4 regions of the Sphingomonas rustica genome follow, and region 3 is predicted to be linked to each of the others. Evidence: predicted binding sites of a transcription regulator. Region 3 holds the regulator's gene; each other region holds the start of a gene.
The links. The regulator LexA, encoded in region 3, represses DNA repair genes until DNA is damaged. The targets are predictions, from matches to a motif close to GTTCCNCNCTTGTTCT.

Region 1 (4,212 bases), on a different contig from region 3:
ACCCGGAAATAGTCGCGCACGCTGTGCGTCTCGCTGGCGCGTTTCCACCATTCGCCATGGACGCGTTCGGGGCCGTCGGCGCGCACGATCTTGTGGGCGGTGCCGCGCCAGGTGAATCGGCGTGGCGCATGGTCGGGAAGCTCGGCCATGACATGGTCGATGCGTTCGGGCCGGCGCAGCAGCCGCGCGGGCTTGGGCCAATGCGGGTGCCAGGGTTCGAGCGCGGGGCTGCGATCCAGCCGGCGGACATCGTCTGCCTTCATCGGCGCAGCCGAGCGGGCGGGCGGATCGAGCACGGGCGCGCGGGCGATGCTGCGTTCGGGCACGTCGCTTTCGATCGGGCGCATCCGCCACATCCGCTGAAGCCCGATCCGCGTGGCGAGCGTATCGACAAGAGGGGCCAGGTCGGGCGCCACGTCTTCGTCCAGCCGTTCGACCACCGGTTCCGGGCCGAGCAGGTCGGCGCGCCGGACATGCAGGGCCATCGCGTCGATGCCGAACCCGGGCTCGATGCTTTCCATCCGCCGCAGCAGCAGCCGCAACAGGTGCGCCGGGTCGCGGCTCGGCCGGGCAAGGCCGATCCGGATATTCTGGGGCACGCCATCGACGCGATCGGCGACCAGCTCGATCCGCAGCGCGCCGAGCCCGCGTTCGGCCAGCGCGGCGACGATGCGCGGCACCAGCAGCCCGAGCCAGTGTTCGATCGCCTCGGGGGTCGCGATCGGTTCGGCAAAGCGGCGCGTGGCGGCGATCGGTTGCGGCGGCACCACCGGATTCAGCGGTTCGGGCAAGGCGCCCAGTGCTTGGTGGATGCGGATCGCGATCTGCTTGCCGAATCGTTTGACCAGTGGCGCCCGCGGAATTTCGGCAAGCTCCCCGATCCGGTCGATGCCCAGTCGCTTGAGCAGTTCGTTGTCGCGCGCGTCGATCCGCAGCGCACGGACGGGCAGGGCGGCGATCGCCTCGGCATGGCGACCGACCGGACAGATCGTCACCGGTCGGGCCTGGCGTGACAGGGCATGTGCCGCGCCCAGCGTATCGGCCACCGCGATCCGCGCGACGTAACCCAGCCGGGCAAGCAGGCGGATGATCCGCTTCGCCATCATCGCCTCTCCGCCGAACAGATGATCGGTCCCGCTGACCTCGATCGCCAGCGTCTCGTCGTCGGCGATGGCGACGATCGGCGAGAAATGCCGCGCCAGGGCGATGGCCAGGCGGTGCAGTTCGGCCCGGTCGCCCTCGGGATCGGCCGGGCGGATGTCGAGGCCGGGCACCAGCACCCGTGCCTGGGTGATCGCCATGCCGGGCGCCAGGCCGATCGACAGCGCCAGCGGACAGGCGGCACCGATCAGGTTGCGATTCTCGGCCCGGAGCGCGGTGACCAGCGGTGCAGCGCCCGCGCCGGTGGCGCGGACATGCGGGAGCACGTTGCCGGAACCGCCCTCGTCGGGGGGCATGGCGCGAAACGGATGGCCCGCGGCCTCGTCGCGCCGCCCGATCTCGTGCTTGGCCGGGCGGCGCGTGTCGGGAAGCGCGGCGACGCGGGCATGGACCCCGTCATCCTCGCGGGCCCAGCGCGCGCCGGGACGCCAGCCGCCACCGCGCGGCACCGAACAGGCATGGTCCTGTTCGGCGGCGACGGCGTCGCGCATCGCATCGAGCGATGCGGGGATGCGCTGTGCCTCAGGCGGCGCGGAGGTTCGCTCGGCCCGGCGCAACCGATCGATCGACCAGTGCGGCAGGTAGAGCGCAGCGACCCGTTTCATCGCAGGCCTCCACAAGCTGGGAAAAGGGCTCGCCGCCCTTCTGGCGGACGAGATCGAGCATCCACCGCGCCCGCCCGACCCCGGGCACCGTTCCCGGCAGGGGCGTCGAGGGTGCCGAGGTCACCCGCCAGCGCGTGATCGCGGCCGAGGGAAGGCGCAGCGGATCGGACGTCTCGCGGATATGCCGCATCATCAGCAGCGCGATGGTGCGGCCGCCCTCGGCGGCAAGCTGGAGGCGGCGGGTCGCGGTCATGTCGGCCCGCTTTGCCTCGCCGATCACCGCGCCCAGGCCGCGATGGCGCAGCCCTTCCTCCATGATCGCCAGCATTTCGGCATCGTCGGCGGCTTCGGCATAGATCAGGCGGCCGGCGGACAGGCCCGACTGCGACACGCCCGGCGCGAACAGGTCGTGGCGGCGCACCACCCACAGCACCGGTCCCCAGGCACGTGCGGCGATCCCGGCCATGAAGAGGGTGGCGGCGCAATCATCCGCCAGATCGGCCGTGCCTGCAGCGATTTCGTGGAGCGCGTCGAGCCGGAACCCGCCATTGGCCAGGCGCGTATCGATGGCATGGATTCCCATGGGCAGCACCGGTCGACGCCGAAAACCCTTGGTTTCCAGACCTTGCAGCGTCTCGCGCAATTGCTTCAGGACGGCAGGGTCGGCCATGCTCTCTAACGACTCGGTTGCGACTCGGTACTTTCAATGTTCCTATTCTGTTCCAGATGGTGCCGGAGTCAAGTCCGCTCGAGGCTGTGCAGTTGCCATTCACACGGCACCGGCTAAGTTGCTGTTATTCCTATCATCGGAGTTTTCATGTCCCGAATGACCCGGCGCCAGGCGTTGCTCGCCTCCGCTACCACACTGATCGCCTCGCAGGTCGGCGGCGCGATTTCCGCACTTGCCCAGACCGCCGCAACGGTCGACCCGTCCCCGCTGCTCAAGCCCTGGCCGGGCAATTATGGCGGCACCCCGCCCTGGGACCGGTTCACCCCGGCGATGTTCCCGCCCGCGTTCGAGGCGGCGATGGCCGATCTGCGTCGCGAGATGCTCGCGATCCGCGACGCGAAAACGAAGCCCGGCTTCAAGACGGCCATCGAGCCGATGGAACTGGCCGGCGAGACGATGGATCGGGTCCAGGCTGCCTGGGGCGTCTATACCAGCAACCTGGCGACCAAGGAGGTTCAGGACATTGCCCGGGTGTGGAGCCCGAAAATGGCCGCCTTTTATGACGAGCTCTATCTCGACCCCAAGCTGTTCGCCCGGGTGAAGGCCGCCTATGACACGCGCGCCTCGCAGGGGCTGAACGCCCAGCAGACCCGCCTGCTCGAGCGCAGCTATCGCGGCTTCGTGCGCCGCGGCGCGCTGTTGTCCGATGCCCAGCGGGCCGAGGTCTCGACGATCAACCAGGCGCTCGCCTCGGCCTTTGCCGAGTTCAGCCGCAAGGTGCTGGCGGACGAGGAGACCTGGATCGTCGTCGACAGCGAGGCCGAGCTGGCCGGACTGCCCGACAGCTTCAAGGCGTCGCTCAAGGCGGCGGCGGAAGCGCGCAAACTGCCGGGAAAATGGGCGGTGGTGAACACCCGCTCATCGGTCCAGCCGCTGCTGATGAACTCGACCAACCGCGCGCTGCGCGAAAAGACCTGGCGCGCCTTCGTGATGCGCGGCGACAATGGCGACGCCAACGATACCAAGGCGATCATCGCCGAAATCCTGAAGCTGCGTCAGCAGCGCGCGGTACTGCTGGGATTCAAGAACCATGCGAATTTCCGCATGGACGACACGATGGCGGAAACGCCGGCCAATGCGATGAAGCTGATGATGTCGGTCTGGCCGGCGGCACGCGCCCGCGTGGCCGAGGAAGTCGCCGACATGCAGGCGCTTGCCGACAAGGAAGGCGCGAAGATCACGATCGAGCCCTGGGACTATCGCTTCTATGCCGAGAAGGTCCGCAAGGCGAAGTACGACCTCGATGAGAGCGAGATCAAACCCTATCTCGAGCTGAACAACATCCTGATGGGCGCCTTCTACGCCTGCGGCAGGCTGTACGACCTGGACTTCAAGGAAGTGAAGGACGTGCCGGTGTTCGATCCCGAGGTCCGCACCTTCGAGGTCACGAACAAGGTCACCGGCAAGAATGTCGGGATCTTCTACGTCGACAATTATGCGCGCTCGGGCAAGCGTTCGGGCGCCTGGGCGACGCGCTATCGCGGCCAGCAGGAACTGGGTGGGCACCGCAACGTGCTGGCGTCGAACAACAATAATTTCACCAAGGGTGGCAATGGCGAGCCGACGCTGATCAGCCTGGACGATGCGACCACGCTGTTCCACGAATTCGGCCATGCGATCCACAGCCTGCTCCAGAACGTCACCTATCCGGGGCTGGCGGGGACGCCGCGCGACTTCGTCGAATATCCCAGCCAGGTGAACGAGAACTGGCTCCTG
Region 2 (4,212 bases), on a different contig from region 3:
CGTCGGGCAGGAAGTGCATCTCGATCTTCAGCACGCCGTCGCCCTGGCACGCCTCGCACCGGCCGCCCTTGACGTTGAAGCTGAACCGGCCGGGCTTGTAGCCGCGCGCCTGCGCCTCGGGCAGTCCGGCGAACCAGTCGCGGATCGCGGTGAAGGCGCCGGTATAGGTCGCCGGATTGGACCGCGGGGTGCGGCCGATCGGCGACTGGTCGATGTCGATGACCTTGTCGAGATGCTCGAGCCCGGTGATCTTGTCATGCTTGCCCGCCAGCATGCGCGCGCCGTTCAGCGCCCGCGCCGCGGCGGCATAGAGCGTGTCGATCGTGAAGCTCGACTTGCCCGATCCCGACACGCCGGTGATGCAGGTGAAGGTGCCCAGAGGGATGCTGGCGGTCACGCCGGTCAGGTTGTTGGCGGTCGCATTGTGGACCGTCAGCTTCTTGCCGGTTCCCTTTCGACGCTTGGCGGGCAGGGGAACCTCGCGCGTGCCGTTCAGATAGTCGGCGGTGACGCTGCCCTCGGTCGCCAGAACCTGCTCCAGCGTACCCTGCGCGACCACTTCGCCGCCATGAACGCCGGCGCCCGGTCCCATGTCGATCACATAATCGGCGGTGCGGATCGCATCTTCGTCATGCTCCACCACCAACACGGTGTTGCCCAGGTCGCGCAGCCGCCGCAGCGTGGCGAGCAGCATGTCGTTGTCGCGCTGGTGCAGCCCGATCGACGGCTCGTCGAGCACGTAGAGCACACCGGACAGGCCGCTGCCGATCTGGCTGGCCAAGCGGATGCGCTGGCTCTCGCCGCCCGACAGCGTACCGCTGGTCCGGCTGAGATTGAGATAGTCGAGCCCGACATTGTTGAGGAAGCCGAGCCGCTCGTCGATTTCCTTCAGGATCGCGCGCGCGATCTCGCGCTGCTGGTCTGTCAGATGCGCCGGCAACGCCTTGAACCATTCCAGCGCATCGACCACCGACAGGCGGGTCGCGTGGCTGATGTCCTCGCCCGCGACCTTCACCGCCAGCGCCTCGGGCTTCAACCGGGCACCGTGGCAGGTCTCGCAGGGATGCGCAGCCTGATATTTGCTCAGTTCCTCGCGCATCCAGGCGCTCTCGGTCTGGAGCATGCGGCGGTTGAGATTGCCGATGACGCCTTCGAACGGCTTGCGAACGTCATAGCTCTTCTTGCCGTCGACGAAGGTCAGCGTGACCGGCTTGCCGCCGGTCCCGTGCAGGAGGATCAGCTTCACCTCGCCGGGAAGGTCCTTCCACGGCGTTTCCAGGCTGAAGCCGAATTCGCGCGCCAGGCTGCCGAGCACCTGCATGTAATAGGGGCTGGGCGGGTTTGACTTCGCCCAGGGAACGATCGCACCCTTCTTGATCGTCAGCTCATGGTTGGGGACGACCAGATCCTCGTCGAACACCAGTTTCTCGCCCAGGCCGTCGCAGGCCGGGCAGGCGCCCTGCGGCGCGTTGAACGAGAAGAGCCGCGGCTCGATCTCGGAAATGGTGAAGCCGCTGACCGGGCAGGCGAACTTCTCGGAAAAGACGATGCGGTTGTCGGGAATCCCGGTCCCCTTCATCGATCCCAGGCTGGTGGCGCCTTCGACCTGGAATTCCTGCCGAGCCTCGCGCACGCTCGATCCGGTCGTCTCGGCGACGGTGCCATCGACCAGATCGACATAGGCCAGCCCCTCGGCCAGCTTCAGCGCGGTCTCGAAGCTCTCGGCCAGGCGGGTGGCGATATCGCCGCCGACCACGAGCCGATCGACCACGACCTCGATGTCGTGCTTGTATTTCTTGTCGAGTGCCGGCGCTTCCTCGATCAGGTACATTTCGCCATCGACCCGGACGCGCTGGAAGCCCGCCTTCTGCCACTCGGCCAGTTCCTTGCGATACTCGCCCTTGCGGCCGCGCACGACCGGCGCCAGCAGCAGCAGCCGCGTCCCCTCGGGCAGCGCAAGCACGCGGTCGACCATCTGGCTGACGGTCTGCGCCGAAATCGGCAGGCCGGTCGCCGGCGAATAGGGGATGCCGACCCGCGCCCAGAGCAGGCGCATATAGTCGTAGATCTCGGTCACGGTCGCGACCGTCGAGCGCGGATTGCGCGAGGTCGTCTTCTGCTCGATCGAGATCGCGGGGGACAGGCCCTCGATATGATCGACATCGGGCTTCTGCATCAGCTCGAGAAACTGGCGCGCATAGGCCGACAGCGACTCGACATAGCGGCGCTGCCCCTCGGCATAGATCGTGTCGAACGCGAGCGACGACTTGCCGGAACCCGACAGGCCGGTGATCACCGTCAGCGTGTCGCGCGGGATGTCGATATCGACTCCCTTGAGATTGTGCTCGCGCGCGCCGCGGACGGAAATGGTGGTGAGTGCCATGCCGATAGTTCTATCTTTGTTCTGAATGGAATGCCAGACTTGAGATAGGAACGGCGAACCCCGTTCGCCAGTTGCGTGATTTCCCGGGGATGCGGCATTCGGGCAAGTCCGCGAATTCGGCCGGGCGGCGACGGGCAGAGGATTTCGACTGATCGATCTTCAGTCACGGTTCATCGGCGTGGGCCCTAGCTGTGGTGAAGCGGGCAGGAGAGAGGCGAGGGCGATGGTGCAGGGCAGAGGCAAGAGGCTGATCGTCGCATTCGGCGCCATGACGGCGGCGGTGGCGTTGTCGGCATGTACGCCGATCGACTATGGCTATGATTACGGCATTCCCGCGCCCCAGGCGGCGCCGTCATGGGCCGATCTTGCCAATTTCGACACCTATGAATGGATCGACCGTGCCGAGGCGATGAGCGACGCGATCGGCGAGTCGCCGCCCGACGCGACCTTCAATGTCTCGGACGGTGCGCCCTGGGCCTGGACGCTCGAGGACGGCTCGCTGCTGCTGGTCGAGCAGCGGGACGACGGCCCTCACAGCTATTATTTCGAGAGCGGGTCCGATGCGCCGTTCCTGGTCCGCGATCCGGAGATGAGCTTCGGCTTCATCGAGGGGCAGATCGCGGTCGTCTATGGGGCTGATGGCGAGGCGCTGGAGCGCGACGTCGCCGCGCCCTATCTGATCGACGGCGCGCGCGGCTATGAACGCGGGCGGCGACTCAAGCGTGACATGGCACGGCGAGACGAATGGCAGGACGTTCAGGTGAACAACTGGATCCTGTTCAGCCCGAGCCTGTGGGCGTGGAACGACGACTGGTCCTATGGGCGCGAGCGGATCCCGCAATGGCGCAACTTCCGGCGCAACGCGCGGGCGATCGCCCATCGTGACCGCTGGCGGCAGGAACGGATCCGCCGCGGCGAAATCTGGGATCGATTCCGGCGCTGGGGGCATGGCGGCTGGCGCGGTCCCCCGCCGGGCCGTTTCGTCCCGCCACCGCCGGGTACGACCATCCCCGGCCGGCCTACGCGCCCGCCGGGACGGCCGGGCCGCCCCGGTCGGCCGCCGATCCCGCCCCGAGCGCCCGATGGCCAGCAGCCGGGAACGGTCCCGGCGCTGCCGCCGGCCGACACCGGCGTGCGCCCGCCCGGCTGGGTCCGGCCGGACCGTCCCGGTCGGCCTGACAGGCCGGATCGTCCCGACCGCCCCGACGGGCCTGGCGCCGGTCCCGCGCAGCCGGGCCGGCCCGATGGCTGGGTTCGTCCCGATCGTCCGGGCCGCCCTGATCGTCCCGGAAGACCGGGCTGGGGTGGCCCGCGTCCGGCTCCGCGCCCGGCGCTTCCCGCCGGTCAGCCGGGCGCACAGCCGCCGATGCCGTCGGACAATCCGTCGGGTCCGCCGCCCGCGGTGTCGCCGCGTCCGGTGCCGCAGCCCGGAATGCCGCGTCCGCCCCGCCCGCGTTTCGATCCGCGCGGCAGCGAAGGCGGACCCGAGCGCGTGCCGCGATCGGACTTTGGTCGACCGCGCGGAGGGATGAACCCAGCACCGCGGCCCGGCTACCAGCCGCCGGTGCGCCCGGCCCCGTCGGCGCAGCCGGCGCCCCCGCGTTATCAGGCGCCGCCGCCCCGGGCATCACCTCCGCCGCCGGCCCCGCCGCGGGCAGCACCGCCTCCGCCGCCACGCGCCGCACCGCAGCCGCGCCCGGCGCGGGTCGAGGGTAACACCCGCCGGTCCGATGATCGGTGACACGCACGCACCACCCCGGCTAAGTCGCGCCTCGCGATGATGCCGGGGACAGGGCGATGAACGACGAACCGCCGGTCGCTTCCGACGG
Region 3 (4,212 bases):
GCTTTCCCGACGACGAAGCGGGGGACTATCGCCGGATGCTGGCGGCACTGCCGCGGCTGTTCCACCTCGATCCGCCCTCGACCCGGTTGCCGGTCCAAATCACGCGCTTCGCCCCGCTGCAGGAACAGCCGGAGCGGTTCGGGCTGGCCGCGGCGCACCCCGCCGCCGACTATCAGATGATCTTCAGCGCCGCCTTCCTGGCGCGCAGCGGCTTCGACCTGGCCAGCTATTGCTATTATTTCGAGCGGCCGTTCGAGAATTCGCCCGAGCTCCAGCGTCTCTACCGCAGGATCGATGCGATGGTGGATCGCTGGAAGGACCTGCAGCGCCAGCGCGAAGTGATCCTGTCATGGCGCCAGGACGGCGACGGAATCGCGATCGTCGATACCCGCGGCGCCGAGCCGAGCCATTATCGGCTGGGCGGACTCGCCGCCGCCATGCTGGAGACGATGCGCGAGCCGATCCCGCGCGACCGGCTGATGGCGCGGTTCGCGGGCCATGGCGAGGACGGGCGCCAGACGCTGGAGCGGCTCGATCAGCTCGGACTGTTCTTCGAGGCGGGAGACCGGCTGGTCGCGCTGCCGCTGCCCGAGGAAACGCGCTGGCAGCATGAAGTCCCCCTTCCCGCCTGGACCGCGCGCAAGGCGGATCCGATCGCGGAAACCGACTTCGCCTGATCCGGGATCTGTGCCACGGCTGTCCGGATGGCAGTCCTTCTCCCCGTGGCGGATGCGCAGCAGCGACTGATCGCCCTCGCCCCCTCGGTCGATGTCGAGACCGTCCCGCTCGCGCAGGCACATGGCCGCTGGGCCGCAACCGAGATCGTCGCATTGCGCACCCAGCCCGACGCCGACCTGTCGGCAATGGACGGCTATGCCATCCGCTTCGACGACATGCCGGGGCCCTGGCAGGTGACGGGCGAGAGTGCGGCGGGGCACGGGTTCGACCAGGCCGTCGGGGCGGGACAGGCGGTCCGCATCTTCACCGGCGCCCCGCTGCCCGCGGGCAGCGACACGGTGATGGTCCAGGAAGAGGCACGGCGCGACGGCGCGGTGCTGCATCTGGCGGGCGAAGGGCCGCGGCATCACGGGCGCAACGTCCGGCGGCGCGGACTGGATTTCGCCGAGGGCGACATGCTGATCGCCGCCGGCGCGCGGCTGACGCCGCAGCGGCTGGCGCTGGCCGGCGTGGCGGGACATGCGACGCTTCCGGTGCGGCGTAGGGTTCGCGTCGCCTACGCCGCGACCGGCGACGAACTGGTCGAACCGGGCACCCCGCTGGCACCCGGCCAGCTGCCCGAGACCAACCGGCTGATGCTCGCGGCGCAGCTTGCCGGCCTGCCGGTCGAACTGATCGATCTCGGCATCCTGCCCGACCGCGCCGAGATACTGGAGGCGGCATTCCGGTCGGTCGATGCCGACCTGCTGGTCACCACCGGCGGCGCATCGGTGGGCGATCACGACCTGGTGCGGCCGGCACTGGAGGCGGCGGGGGCGACGATCGATTTCTGGCGCATCGCGCTGCGGCCGGGCAAGCCGATGATGGCGGGTCGCCTGGGCAAGGCGGTGCTGCTCGGGCTGCCCGGCAATCCGGTCTCCGCCTTCGTCACGACGCAGCTGTTCGTTCGCCCGCTGGTCGCGCATCTGTCGGGCGCCGCTCGCCCCTTCCCGGAGCCGCGGATCGTGACTGCCGGAGAGGCGCTGTCGGCCAACGACCATCGCACCGACTATCTGCGCGGGACGCTGGTTGACGGGCGCGCCTTCGCCTCGACCATCCAGGACAGTTCGATGCTGCGCACCCTCGCCCGCGCCGACTGCCTGATCCTGCGCGACCCGCATGCGCCCGCGGTCGAGCGAGGCGCGCCGGTGGCGATCCTCGATATCGCTTGACACGCTTCCGGAACATTGCGTAAACGTTCCCAGTCTGTTCCAACGAGAGGACCCGGGGCATGCTCACCCGCAAGCAGCACGAGCTGATCTGCTTCATCAACGACCGTCTAAACGACACCGGCGTCTCGCCGTCGTTCGAGGAAATGAAGGAAGCGCTCGACCTCAAGTCCAAGTCCGGTGTCCATCGCCTGATCTCGGCCCTGGAGGAGCGCGGTTTCATCCGTCGCCTCGCCAATCGCGCCCGCGCGCTGGAAGTCATCAAGATGCCGGAGCGTGGCGAAACCAGGTCTGCGCCCGCCGCCAAGGCGCCGGTCGAGGACAATGTCGTCGCCCTGGCCCCGCGGGTTCGCGAACCGGCCAATGACGTCCTCGAAATTCCGCTGCACGGCCGGATCGCCGCCGGTACCCCGATCGAGGCGCTGGAAGGATCGTCGATGCTTCCGGTTCCTGCCGCACTGCTGGGTGCTGGCGAGCATTATGCGCTTGAGGTTGCGGGTGACTCGATGGTCGAGGCCGGTATTCTGGACGGCGACTATGCGCTGATCCGCAAGACCGAGAGTGCGCGGGACGGCGAGATCGTCGTCGCGCTGATCGACGAAGCCGAGGCGACGCTGAAATTCTTCCGCAAGGAAGGATCGATGGTCCGGCTCGACCCCGCCAACCGCGATTATTCGCCGCAGCGTTATGCGCCCGGCCAGGTGCGGATCCAGGGCAAGCTCGCCGGATTGCTGCGCCGCTATTGATCCTGTTCGCCGCCAGCCCGGATCGGGTCGGCGGCGACAGCGTCCGCCCCCGCCGCGGCGCGATAATGACGCTGCGCCCAGAAATTGATTCCGAAGCGCGAGTCCTCGAAACGGCCTGAGGGCACGCTGACCGGCAGCACTTCGTGGATCGCCAGGCTGGGAAAGGCGATCAATCCGTTCTGACGCGGCTCCAGGTCGACACAGGCGCGCTTGCCGTCGGCGCCGGGCATCTTCGCCAGCAACCTCAGCGTACCGCCCGAATAACCCTGCGGCTCGCGGTGGAAATGATAGACGATCGTCACCACCCGGTCGTGCGGATGTCGGCTGAGCCCGGTGGCGGTGTCGTGATGCGGCCGGATATGACCGCCATCGCCATAGACGACCATCTCGATCTCGAACCCGTCGCGCCGGAAATGCGCCATGCCGAGATCGGCGAGGATGCCGGGCAGCAGCGCGTCGATATGCGCGACGCTGGTCCGCTTCCAATCCGCGCTGCCATAGAAGCTGCGCGCGCGCCTGCGATCGTCGCTGACCTGGCCCTTGCCCACTCTCGAGTCCGACAGCGCCGTCTCGTTGGCGAGCGCCCAGTCGATCAGCGCGGCATGCTCCGCCTGCGGCAGCACGTCGTCGCGGCGGGCGTGGATGGGCGGACGCTGAAGCAGGTTCATGCGACCGCCGCCGGCGGCGTCCGGCGCACCCAGCAATTGATCGCGAAGCGCGAGTCGGCAAAGTCGCGAGACGGACAGGCGACCGGCATGACTTCATGCCGGGCCCAGGCAGGAAAGACCGCCAGGCTGTTCTGGGTCGGCGGCACGTCGCCATAGGAAATGTCATGCGCCAGCGAGTGGAGACGCAGGGCACCGCCCTGGAATCGCTTCGGCTCGCGGTGAAAATAATAGACGGCGGTGATCATCCGAAAGGCTGCGGACCCGGGCCGGGGGGTTCGCCCGCCGCCCACGCCGGTGTCGACATGGCGGCGGTAGAAGGCGCCGTCATTATAGGCGACCATGTCGAACTCGAGCTGGTCGAGCGTGAAGGGCGCAATGCCAAGCGCCGCGCACCAGCCCGGCACCAACGGCATCATGGTCGCCGTCAGCGGCGCCACCCAGGGCCGGGGGCCTTCGCCTCTGAGGCTCAGTGAATTGCGGAAGCCGGTGTCGAGCGCCCGCTCCCGCCCCAGCCCGGACGGCTCGAACCGCGCCTGGTTCGCCAGCGTCCAGTCGATCAGCGCAACATGGTCTGCGGCCGGGAGAAAGTCGGAAATGACGAGGTGCGGCGGGACGCGGTCGAGCGGGTTGGTCATCGCCCCGCCGCCGCCAAAACCGCGACAGCCGATCGCATCGACGGCTCAACAGCTAACGCACGCATCAATCGCCTCTCCGACGGGGTGTCCGCTGTCGTGGCGGCATCACCCGGGGCGGGTCAAGCCATGGATGCTGCGTGCCGCGGCTGACCGTGGCGACATGGCCATCGGAAAAACGGATCGCGACGCCGCCGGTCCGCGCCAGCATCGCGCGATCGAGCTTCAGCCAGCGCGGCGTGCAACCCAGCGGCAGTCGCCGGTCGCTGACGACGATATC
Region 4 (4,212 bases), on a different contig from region 3:
CGGGTCATGGTCGCGCACCGCCTTGATCAGCGACCCGTCCGAAAGCGCGATATAATAGGCATGCAGGTAGCTTTCGCCCCCGAATTCGAACGAAGGGTCGGCAGGTATCGTGAGCCTGGATTCGATCTCACCGGTGACCCGCAGGATTGCGGCGTCTGCGGAGGGGGTTAGAGTGATGGACATCGCAGGTTCTCCGAATCGCGGAAATGGAACATAACAGGAACTTACTGGAGTGGCCATCGCGAGTTTCCTGCTTAGGCAAAGGCTCCGTGGATGAACCATCGCATCCGCCCGCTGGCACTGCGCTCGCCGTCACCCAGGCGAAACAGCCAGTATCGCCCCCCGCCCTCCACCTCGACCTGGAAATAGTCGCGTACCGCATAGGGCGTGCGCGCCTCGTGTCCGGCCTCGCGCCACCATTCGCCGTGCAGGCGCTCGGGTCCATCCGCCTGGGTCACGCGAAAGCGTTTGCGGCGCCACACGAACATCGCGGGCGGATGATCGGGGAGCATCGCGGTCACTTGGATCTCCTGTGGCGGGTCAAGGAGGCGACCAGGGCGCGGGAGATCGTCAGCCCAGCGGCGGCGGATGGCCTGAGTCAGCGCCGGCACCATTGCCACTGAACGCTCCGGCATACCGGGTCGCGGTGCGGCGCGGTGCAGGCTGGCCTGCCCGAACCGGTTGGCGAGCGCGTCGATCAATCCGCCCAGATCTGGTTTGCGTTCGCCGGCCCGGGCGAGGTCATTCTGGCTGGAGGCGAGCGGTTCGGTGAGCGGCGCGATGAGGGTCATCCCCTCCACGCCAAGACCCGGCTCGACCTGCTCGATCCGGGCGATCAGAAGCTTGGCAAGGTGCGCGGTGTCGCGGCTGGGCGTCGCCGTGCCGATGCGGATCGCTCGCGCCTGGCCGTCGACGCGGTGGAAATAGCAATCCAGCCGGCGCGCACCATGACCCAATTGCACCAGCTGCGCACCGAGGTCGGCAACCAAGTCGCGTATAACCATGGCGAAAGCCTCTGGTGTCGCGATCGGCTCGACCAGGTCGCGCCGGCAATGCGGGGCGCGAGGCGGGAGCAGCGGCTCGATCGCCTCGGGCGCATAGCCCAGTGCCTGGTCGAGACGCTGGTGGAGGAGGCGCCCGAAGCGGCGCGCAAGCGGCCCGCGCGGCGTCTCGATCAGCTGCTCGATCCGCTCGAAGCCCAGTTTCCTTAGCCCTTCGACGGTCTCGGGTTCGAGCCGGAGCGCTGCGATGGGCAGCAACGCCATCGCCTTGCGCTGATCGCCGGATTGAATCGTGACCGGCCGGCCTGCAGGGACGTGCCGCGCGACTGCATGCGCACAGCCCGGCGTGTCGGCAGCCGCGATCTGGAGGGCGTAGCCGGCGCGGGCAATGCGACGATGCAGGTCCTTGAGCAGCGCCGGCTCGCTGCCGAACAGCTGCGCACAACCGGTCACGTCGATCCAGACACCGCTCGGCGGATCGGGTGCGACGAACGGCGAATAGCGACCACACCAAAGAGCGAGACGCCTGAGCGCGGCGAGATCAGCCTCGGGATCGGCGTCGACCACGGTCAGCCTCGGCGCGAGACTGCGCGCCTTGGTGAGGGTCATGCCGGGGACAAGTCCGAGTGCGCGCGCCGGCCCATTCACCGCAGCCAGGATCTTGCGGCCATGATCCGGACGAGCGGTAACGAGCGGCTGGTCGGGAGCCGGAACATCCTCAGCTCGCGAAGCGCCGCCCCTCCGTCGCAGCCGGTCGGTCGGCCAGCTGGGAAGGAAGAGCGAGACGACCCTGCGCATCACAGGCCTCCACGATCCAGGATTTTGGGACGCCGCCACGATTACGCTCGAGCTGTACCTCCCAGCGCGGACGGCCCAGGCTTGGGATGCCGAGTGGCTTGCTGGGGGCGGCCAGCACACGCCAGCGGGTGACAGCAGCAGTCCCTTCCGTCTGATCCCCGATGCGCGCCGCACGACGAAACACGAAAGCGGTGCTGCCCGAGGCCTCGGCTGCGAGCTGGAGCCGCTTCGAGGCGGTGGTCGACAGCTTGGCGACTTCGCCGACGACCCCGGCCAGGCCCGGGTGGCGCAGGCATTCCTCCATTGCGAGCAGGACATTGGTGTCGCTCCCTGCCTCGACATGAATCACCCGATCGGGGTGCAGCCCCGCCAGGTCCAGTGCCGGGGCGAACAGGTCGCGCCACCTGAGGCACCAGAATACCGGCCCGTCGATCCGCGCGAGGATACCGGCGAGAAAAACCGTGGCCGCCGCGTCATCGCAAAGCTCGGAGCTGCCCATAACCTCATGCAGCGCGCCCGCCACCAAGCCGCCGCCCGGCAGCCACCGGTCGATCGCCGGGATACCGAATGGCACAGCCTCACGCGCTCGTCCGACCCCCTCGATGGCGGCAATGCGGGAACGCAGGTCAGCAATGGCACCAGGCGGCCTCATGGGGTCGAATACTCGGGAGCACTATGATTCGTTCGTCTTTTGTTCCGTGATACATCGCGTCGTCAAGATGCCCGCTGCCTCCCGCAAGGGGGTGCGACCTTCGGGTCGAGCAGCCAAACCACCGCAAGGCCAGAAATCCGCGGATGTCGGGCCACACCGCTTGCGTAAGAATTATTTTTGCACGACGCCCCGTAGTTCGCGATGTGCCGCGTCAACCCTCTCGAGGCCGGAGCAACCGGCGATGGGAGGGTAGGATGACGATCTCGAAAAAAGCGCTGTGCGCCGCGCTGCTGGCCGCCAGCGCTTTCCCAGCCGGCATGGTCACCCAGCCGGCCCAGGCGCAGGAAGCGCCGATTGCGTTCGCGGTGCCGGCGCAGGACTTGGCTGCAACACTCCGTGTCTTGGCCCGCCAGGGCGGCCGCGAAATCCTTTTCGCAGATGATGACGTGCGCGGCATGCGCTCGCCTGCGGTGCGGGGCAACTTCACGGTGGAACAGGCAGTGCGGCTGGCGATCGCCGGCAGCGGACTGGTCGTCGAGGTGGAAGCTGGAGCGCTGGTCGTACGGGCCCGGCCCGCCGCGACCGCGGAGGCGACCACCACCATAACCGTGACGGGCACTCGCATTCGTGGTGCGGGCAGCCCCTCGCCCCTGATCGTGATGACAAGGCGGGGCATCGAGGAGCAGGGACTCCCGGATATGGCAAACGTTGCGCGGATCATTCCGCAGAATTTTACCGGAGGGCAGAACCCCGGAGTCGCGGGGGGCGGTGACCAGGGCGGATATAATAATCTCAACAACTCCACGACGCTCAACCTTCGCGGGCTGGGCTCGGACGCGACGTTGACGCTCATCAATGGTCACCGCCTTCCTTACGACGCAGTCAACCAGGGCGTCGACATCTCGACCATTCCCATCGCCGCACTCGACCGCATCGAGGTAATCGCGGATGGGGCATCAGCACTCTACGGCTCTGACGCCGTCGGCGGGGTCGCCAACATCATCCTCCGGCGCGACTTCGATGGGCTGTCCACCAGTGCACGTGTTGGCACCTCCACCCAGGGCGGCAACGCACAGCAGCAATATTGGGGCGTCGGTGGCCAGCGCTGGGCTGACGGCGGCTTCATGGTGGCGATCGACTATAACAGGGCCACGCCGATCTATGCCGATGACAGATCCTATTCGCGCAGGCTTCACCCCACACAAATGATCGCGACCGGAAGTCGGCAGGTGAGCGGCGTGCTCACCGGCCACCAGGATCTGGCAAGCTGGGCGTCGTTCGAGGTGGACGCCCAGTTCGCAGACCGGCGATCGCGCAAGGGCAACGCATTCTCGGCGACGGCACCCGTCACGATTTTCGGGCAGCTCAGTCTGCCGGTCGTGCGCTCCTATGCGGTTACCCCGTCGCTGCATCTGCGGCCAGGTGGCGGCTGGGAAGCGACGTTTGAGATGACGAGCGGGGAGAGCAATACCGTCAGCACGGCGCGACGCTACGTCGGTGGCGTCGTGCAGGTCGGGCGCTCGGCCTATGACAATCGCCTCACCAACTTCGAGGCGAGCGCGGAAGGTCCGCTCGTCCGCCTGCCCGGAGGCGATGTCCGCCTCGCGCTCGGCGGGGGTTATCGTCGGTTCAGGCTCGACTTCAATATTCGCTCGACCAGTGGTGGCGTAACCCGCGTAACCCGCGACGCCAGCGAGCGGCGGGAAAGCGCGTTCGGCTATGGCGAGTTGTCGGTGCCGTTGGTGGGAGCTGCCAATGCCG

Region 1: TPR58_RS09025 (ImuA family protein) is a predicted target of LexA. The motif match lies at 2,475-2,490, and genes of this name have one in related genera.
Region 2: uvrA (excinuclease ABC subunit UvrA) is a predicted target of LexA. The motif match lies at 2,391-2,406, and genes of this name have one in related genera.
Region 4: TPR58_RS02550 (ImuA family protein) is a predicted target of LexA. The motif match lies at 2,482-2,497, and genes of this name have one in related genera.

Annotation. Positions count from the first base shown of each region.
Region 1 covers NZ_JBDIZK010000004.1:271,139-275,350, reverse strand. Annotated here, with positions in the region: gene TPR58_RS09030 (Y-family DNA polymerase) at 1-1,766, opposite strand, end outside; gene TPR58_RS09025 (ImuA family protein) at 1,684-2,436, opposite strand; gene TPR58_RS09020 (M3 family metallopeptidase) at 2,584-4,212, shown strand, end outside.
Region 2 covers NZ_JBDIZK010000012.1:175,134-179,345, forward strand. Annotated here, with positions in the region: gene uvrA (excinuclease ABC subunit UvrA) at 1-2,383, opposite strand, end outside; gene TPR58_RS18880 (hypothetical protein) at 2,607-4,124, shown strand; gene TPR58_RS18885 (YcxB family protein) at 4,181-4,212, shown strand, end outside.
Region 3 covers NZ_JBDIZK010000005.1:135,991-140,202, forward strand. Annotated here, with positions in the region: gene TPR58_RS09975 (RiPP maturation radical SAM C-methyltransferase) at 1-677, shown strand, start outside; gene TPR58_RS09980 (molybdopterin molybdotransferase MoeA) at 705-1,889, shown strand; gene lexA (transcriptional repressor LexA) at 1,949-2,632, shown strand; gene TPR58_RS09990 (2OG-Fe(II) oxygenase) at 2,626-3,300, opposite strand; gene TPR58_RS09995 (2OG-Fe(II) oxygenase) at 3,297-3,935, opposite strand; gene TPR58_RS10000 (ComEC/Rec2 family competence protein) at 4,000-4,212, opposite strand, start outside.
Region 4 covers NZ_JBDIZK010000001.1:615,380-619,591, forward strand. Annotated here, with positions in the region: gene TPR58_RS02540 (hypothetical protein) at 1-240, opposite strand, end outside; gene TPR58_RS02545 (Y-family DNA polymerase) at 255-1,799, opposite strand; gene TPR58_RS02550 (ImuA family protein) at 1,720-2,451, opposite strand; gene TPR58_RS02555 (TonB-dependent receptor) at 2,706-4,212, shown strand, end outside.